DNA from 2 places in the Streptomyces sp. NPDC088254 genome. Region 2 is predicted to be linked to the other one. Evidence: riboswitches for the same ligand, from Rfam matches in the RefSeq annotation. Region 2 holds a riboswitch; the other holds the start of a gene.

Region 1 (3,397 bases), on a different contig from region 2:
CATTCCGGGGACGAGGCACAGGTGGTAGTCCTGCACGAGGACGGCCGCGCCCGGCGCCGCCTCCTCGGCGAGCGCCTCGGCGAAGGCGTGGTTGTACGTCTCGTACGACGCCCACTGGCGTCGGAAGCCGGCGTCGAACACCGGCTCCAGCGGGGTCTGGTAGAGCAGGTGGTGGACGAACCAGAGCACGGAGTTGGCGATGCCGTTGTAGGCGTCGGCGTGCACGTCGGCGGGGATGTCCAGCATCCGCACGCCGTCCTCGCCGACCCCGCGCCGGACCGCCTCGCGGTCGTCGTCGGAGAGGGCCGAGCACACCCACAGGGCGCCCGCCTCCGGGCCGATGGCGGAAAGGCCCGACACCAGGCCGCCGCCGCCCCGTTTGGTCTGCAGCGAGCCGTCCTCGTGGACCGTGTAGGAGACCGGGCCGCGGTTGGACGCGACCAACACCTGAGCACCCTGGGCAGCGACGTCGTGCGGGGAAGCCGTGGAAGCCATACGCCTCAACCTAGCCCGCACGGGAAACGCTCAAACGTACGGAAGCCCTCCGAGGGGGTGTCGCTCACGCCACCCTGCGGGAGGCGTACTCCGCGATCTCCGCCATCGGCGGCCGCTCCTCGGTGTCCACCGGGTGGGTGCGCGGTTCGAAGCCGTCCGCGCCGCGCTCGAACTGGGTGAGGGCGGGGCGCACCAGGTGGCCGCGGGCCAGCCGCAGCTGCGCGGTGCGGTAGATCGCAGCCGCCATCCGGCCGAGCGCCTGCCCGTCCTGGTGGCGGTGTCTGCGCACGCCCACGTCGACCTGGGCGAGCGCGTCCAGACCGACCAGGTGCAGCGCGTCGACGAGCATCCCCAGCTCGACCCCGTAGCCGACGGGGAAGGGCAGCCGCTCCAGCAGACTGCGGCGGGCCGCGTACTCGCCGCCGAGGGGCTGCACGAAGCCCGCGAGCTGCGGCCAGTGCATGTTCAGCAGCGGGCGCGCCATCAGTTCCGTGACCCGGCCGCCCTGGCCGGCCGCCCCGGTGGGGGCGGGCGTGTCGGCTCCGGCGCCCAGGGGGCGGTCGTACATGGCCTTGACCAGGTCCACGCCGGGATCGGTGAGCAGCGGGCCGACGATTCCGGACACGAAGTCGGAGGAGAACTCCCGCAGATCGGCGTCCACGAAGCAGACGACGTCGCCCGTGGTGACCAGCAGCGACCGCCACAGCACCTCGCCCTTGCCGGGCAGCGCCGGGATGCGGGGGAGTATCGCGTCCCGGTGGACGACGCGCGCCCCCGCCGCCGCGGCGACCTGGGAGGTGCGGTCGGTGGAGCCGGAGTCGACGACGACGATCTCGTCGACGAGCGGGGCCTGCCGCATGAGGTCGTGACGGATGACCGTGACGATCTCGCCGACCGTCTCCTCCTCGTTCAGCGCGGGCAGCACCACGGACACCGACTGGCCCGTGGCGCGCTTGGCGGCCAGGATTCTGTGCAGCGGGCGATCGGTCACCGACCAGGAGCGGGTGGCGAGCCAGCGCCCGACTTCTTCCAGCACGGTCTGCGGCTCCTCACTGTCGCGATCACACCAGGTGCACGGGGGGTGACCGTGTGATCCGTCTCGCGCTTCGGACGACTATCTCAACTGTCCGGGGTGTCGGTTACAGTCTTGAACAACGCGGATGACCATCGCATGTCCGGGGTCAATCCGGCGTTCAGGGATCAACAACTGCATACCGCTCATCCAGAGGGGCAGAGGGACACGGCCCGATGAAGCCCCGGCAACCCTCCAGCCGGCTCTTGTCACATCGACGTGGCGGGGCTCCCGGCTCGGGAAGGTGCCAAATCCGTCTCACGGCGAGATGCGTCGTGAGGAAGATGAGGAGAAAGGGCCTCGCCTCACATGGCTGCGCAGACTGTTGCGACCGGAACCACCGCTTCCACCGGCACCGCCGCCCCCGCCGTCGATCTCGGCCCCGCCGCGGCGCTGAGCTGCCGGGAGTGCGGTCACCGCGTCCCCCTCGGCCCGGTCTTCGCCTGCGAGGAGTGTTTCGGCCCGCTGGAGATCGCCTACGACTTCTCCTCCTACGACACGGAGGAGCTCCGCAAGCGCATCGAGGCCGGCCCCGCCGACATCTGGCGCTACGCCCCGCTGCTGCCCGTCCCGGCCGACGTCGCGGACAAGCCGAACATCAACCCCGGCTGGACCAAGCTCGTCCAGGCCGACAACCTGGCCCGCGAGCTGGGCGTCGAGCCCGGCAAGCTGTTCGTGAAGGACGACTCCGGCAACCCGACCCACTCCTTCAAGGACCGGGTCGTCGCCCAGGCCCTGGAGGCCGCCCGCGCGTTCGGCTTCACCACCCTTTCCTGCTCCTCCACCGGCAACCTCGCCGGCGCGGTGGGCGCCGCCGCGGCCCGGGCCGGCTTCCGCTCCTGCGTGTTCATCCCGCACGACCTGGAGCAGGGCAAGGTCGTCATGGCCGCGGTCTACGGCGGTGAACTCGTCGGCATCGAGGGCAACTACGACGACGTCAACCGCTTCTGCTCCGAGCTCATCGGCGACCCGGCGGGCGAGGGCTGGGGCTTCGTCAACGTCAACCTGCGGCCGTACTACGCCGAGGGCTCCAAGACGCTGGCGTACGAGATCTGCGAGCAGCTCGGCTGGCGGCTCCCCGACCAGCTGGTGGTGCCCATCGCCTCCGGCTCCCAGCTCACGAAGATCGACAAGGGGCTGCAGGAGCTGATCAAGCTCGGGCTCGTCGAGGACAAGCCGTACAAGATCTTCGGCGCGCAGGCGGAGGGGTGCTCACCGGTGTCCGTCGCCTACAAGGCGGGGCACGACGTCGTGCGGCCGCAGAAGCCGGACACCATCGCCAAGTCGCTGGCGATCGGCAACCCTGCCGACGGCCCGTACGTGCTCGACATCGCGCGGCGCACCGGCGGCGCGGTGGAGGACGTGAACGACGAGCAGATCGTCGACGCGATCAAGGTGCTGGCGCGGACCGAGGGGATCTTCGCGGAGACCGCCGGCGGAGTGACCGTGGGCGTGACGCGCAAGCTGATCGAGAACGGGGTGCTGGACCCGACGCTGACGACCGTCGTCCTCAACACCGGGGACGGTCTGAAGACCCTGGACGCGGTGGCCGGCACGGGGCTCACCGCGACGATCCGGCCGAACCTGGAGTCGTTCCGCGAGGCTGGTCTCGTCTAGTCCCGTCCGCCGGGGCACCGGCCCCCGCGCCTGTCAGCAGTCTGCTTCACCGGAGGTCTGAGCATGAGCGTCACCGTCCGCATCCCGACCATTCTCCGCACCTACACGGGCGGGGCGGCCGAGGTCACCGCCGAGGGCGGGACCCTCGGGGAGGTCATCGCCGACCTGGAGAAGAACCACACGGGCATCGCCGCCCGCGTTCTCGACGACCAG
Region 2 (3,397 bases):
AGACCAGCGTGGACCGGATTCCCGAGATCGCGGAGTCGATCGCCTCGCTGGAGTCCGTGAGCGAGGTGTTCTCCGTGACCGGGACGTACGACCTGATCGCCATGGTGCGGGTGCGCAGGCACGACGACCTCGCCGAGGTGATCCCGGGGCGGATCAGCAAGATCCCCGGCGTTCTCGGGACGGATACGCATGTAGCTTTCCGCACGTATTCCCAGCATGATCTCGAGGCGGCTTTCGCCATCGGGCTGGACTCTTAGAGCGTTGGCGCAGGCGTCCGCGGGGCGTGGATCGTGCGCGGCTGACGGCCGGCGGTGGCTGGTCGCGCAGTTCCCCGCGCCACCGGGGCGTTGCCCCTGACGTGGGCTGCCTCATACCGCCGGGACGCAGCGGCCGTCCTCGGTGCGGTATCGCCACTTCGCACCCTGCGTCACCAGTTCCCGCACCGCGTGGACGAAGCGGTTCACGTGCTCGTCCGGGGTGCCCGCGCCGAAGCTCACCCTGATGGCGTTGAGGGACTTCTCGCCCGGCGCCGCCTCGGGGGCCCCGCACTCGCCCTGGGTCTCGGGGGCCGTGCCCAGCAGGGTGCGGACCAGGGGGTGCGCGCAGAAGAGACCGTCGCGGACGCCGATGCCGTACTCGGCGGAGAGGGCGGCGGCGAAGTGGGAGCTGTTCCAGCCCTCGACGACGAAGGAGATCACGCCGACCCGCGGCGCGTCGTCGCCGAAGAGGGAGAGGATCCGGACCTCGGGGACGTCCGCGAGGCCCTCGCGGACCTCGGCGATCAGGTGCCGCTCGCGGGCGACCAGCGTGTCGAAGCCGGCCTCGGTGAGGGCCTTGCAGGCCGACGCGATGGAGTAGGCGCCGATGACGTTCGGGGAGCCGGCCTCGTGGCGGGCGGCGCTGTCGTGCCACTCCACGTCCACTCCCCCGTCCTCGCGCCGGGTGACCTTGCGGCTGGCGCCGCCGCCTGCGAGGTAGGGGTCGGCGGCCCGGAGCCAGTCGGCGCGGCCGGCCAGGACGCCTGAGCCGAACGGGGCGTACAGCTTGTGGCCGGAGAAGGCGACCCAGTCGACGTCCAGGTCACGGACGGACACCGGGTGGTGGGGAGCAAGCTGGGCGGCGTCCAGGACGATCCGGGCCCCGTGCGCGTGGGCGGTGGCGGCCAGCTCCCGTACGGGCCACAGCTCGCCGGTGACGTTGGAGGCGCCGGTGACGCAGACCAGGGCGGGGCCGTGGCCCCCCTCAATCGACACAGTACGGGCGGCGAGGGCGCGTTCCAGCGTCTGGACGGCCTGGTCCGGGGTGCGCGGGGCGTCGAGGTAGGTGACGCGGGCGTCCCGCCAGGGCAGCAGCGAGGCGTGGTGCTCCGTCTCGAAGACGAAGACCTGGCAGCCGGCGGGCAGGGCCGCGGCGAGCAGGTTCAGGGAGTCGGTGGTGGAGCGGGTGAAGACCAGCTGGTCGTCGGCGCGGCAGTCGAGGAACCCGGCGACCGTCCGGCGGGCGTTCTCGAACAGGTCGGTGGAGAGCTGGGAGAGGTAGCCGGCGCCGCGGTGGACGCTGCCGTAGTACGGCGCGTAGGCCGCCACGTCGTCCCAGACGCGCTGGAGGGCGGGGGCGCTGGCCGCGTAGTCGAGCGCCGCGTAGGCGACTTCGCCGCCCGTGACGAGCGGGACGGTGACGTCCCCGCCCAGAACGGGCAGCGGGGCACAAACCGACGGGGCGACGGCAGCGGTGGAGACGGACATGGCGGGACTCCCGTGAGAGACAGGCGGATTCACCACGCGAGCGGATACGGCTCAAGCGCGGGAAAGGGATGAAAAGGGTGTGCGGAGGCGGGGCTCTGCGGCCCTATCGCATTCGCTTGCTCACGGAAGGCTCCCTCGATGACCAGGATCCCTGGTGGAGGAGGGATCCGCGCTTGCCGCGGACCTCGCTGCCCACGGCCTGGTCTTCACCCGGGGCACCCCGCCACGGACGGAGGGTTGCCGGACAGTCGGCCGGGGCCTCATGACTGTCACTCATGACCTGCGAAGGAACGTACGCGATGGGTTCGCGGTCCCGCAACCCGTGTCCGGATCGCGGGACCGCGTCACGTCCGGCCAGTGCCGCGGCAGGCAACGTCGCGACGGGGCAAACGTTGCCTGCCGGGGCACTACGCGTTGCTCGCGGCCACCCAGCGCTCCAGCGCGCGCTTGGCCGCACCGGAGTCGACGGACTGCGCCGCCTTGTCCATGCCGGCGCGGAGCTGCTCGGCGAGCGGCGCGTCCGACGGGTCCAGCGCCACCAGGGCCGCCGCGGAGTTCAGCAGGACGGCGTCACGGACCGGGCCCGTCTCGCCGTCCAGCAGCCGGCGCGCGACCTCCGCGTTGTACGAGGGGTCGGCGCCGCGCAGCGCCTCCACCCCGACCAGCTCGATGCCGACGTCCCGCGGGTCGAAGGTCTCCTCGGTGACCTTGCCGTCGCGGACGACCCAGACCCGGGAGGTGGACGTCGTGGTCAGCTCGTCGAAGCCGTCGTCGCCGCGGAACACCAGTGAGGAGTTGCCGCGTTCGGCGAAGACGCCCGCGATGAGCGGGGCCATCCGCGGGTCGGCGACGCCCACCGCCTGCGCCTTCACCCTGGCCGGGTTGGTCAGCGGGCCGAGGGCGTTGAAGGTGGTGCGGATGCCCAACTGGCCGCGCGCGGCCGCCACATGACGCAGCGCCGGGTGGAACTTGATCGCGAAGCAGAAGGTGATCCCGGCCTCCTCGGCGACCTCGGCCACCCGCCGCGGGGTCAGTTCGAGATTGACGCCGAGCTTCTCCAGGACGTCGGAGGCGCCGGACGCGGAGGACGCCGCCCGGTTGCCGTGCTTGACGACCTTCGCCCCGGTGCCGGCGATGACGATCGACGACATCGTGGAGATGTTCACCGTCTTCGCGCCGTCGCCTCCGGTGCCGACGATGTCGACGGTTCGCCCGGGCACGTCGATGACGTTGGCGTGCGCGTACATCGTCCGGACGAGGCCGGTGATCTCCTGGACGGTCTCGCCCTTGGCGCGCAGCGCCACCGCGAACCCGGCGATCTGCGCGTCGGTGGCCTCGCCGCGCATGATCAGGTCCATCGCCCAGGCCGTGTCGTCCGCGGAGAGGTCGCGGCCCTCCAGCAGGCCGTTCAGCAGAGCGGGCCAGGAGCGGCCCGCCGCGGTGTCGCCTCCAGCGGGGGTCACAGCGCTCATAGGGCCGCTCCTGGGTGTCGTAGAAGAGTGCGGTCCCACCCTATCCAGCCGTGGGGAACCGAAGGGCCCCGTCCGAACAGCGGACGGGGCCCTTCAGTGTGGTGTGGCGACGCAGTGATCAGTGGTGGCCGTGGCCGCTCGTGATCTCCCGGTACTCCTCGACGGTCGGCTTGGCGATCT

Evidence for each region. Region 2 has a riboswitch for S-adenosylmethionine ahead of ACIOC0_RS26850 (aminotransferase class V-fold PLP-dependent enzyme). Riboswitches for the same ligand answer to the same signal wherever they lie in the genome.
Region 1: another riboswitch for S-adenosylmethionine. It lies ahead of thrC (threonine synthase); the one in region 2 lies ahead of ACIOC0_RS26850 (aminotransferase class V-fold PLP-dependent enzyme).

The regions. Positions count from the first base shown of each region.
Region 1 is NZ_JBIURQ010000004.1:422,863-426,259, reverse strand. It holds gene ACIOC0_RS14890 (trehalose-6-phosphate synthase) at 1-495, opposite strand, end outside; gene ACIOC0_RS14885 (glucosyl-3-phosphoglycerate synthase) at 560-1,531, opposite strand; SAM riboswitch class I at 1,711-1,858, shown strand; gene thrC (threonine synthase) at 1,877-3,184, shown strand; gene ACIOC0_RS14875 (MoaD/ThiS family protein) at 3,248-3,397, shown strand, end outside.
Region 2 is NZ_JBIURQ010000009.1:395,051-398,447, forward strand. It holds gene ACIOC0_RS26845 (Lrp/AsnC family transcriptional regulator) at 1-257, shown strand, start outside; gene ACIOC0_RS26850 (aminotransferase class V-fold PLP-dependent enzyme) at 369-1,745, opposite strand; SAM riboswitch class IV at 1,910-2,026, opposite strand; gene trpD (anthranilate phosphoribosyltransferase) at 2,153-3,217, opposite strand; gene ACIOC0_RS26860 (cytochrome bc complex cytochrome b subunit) at 3,336-3,397, opposite strand, start outside.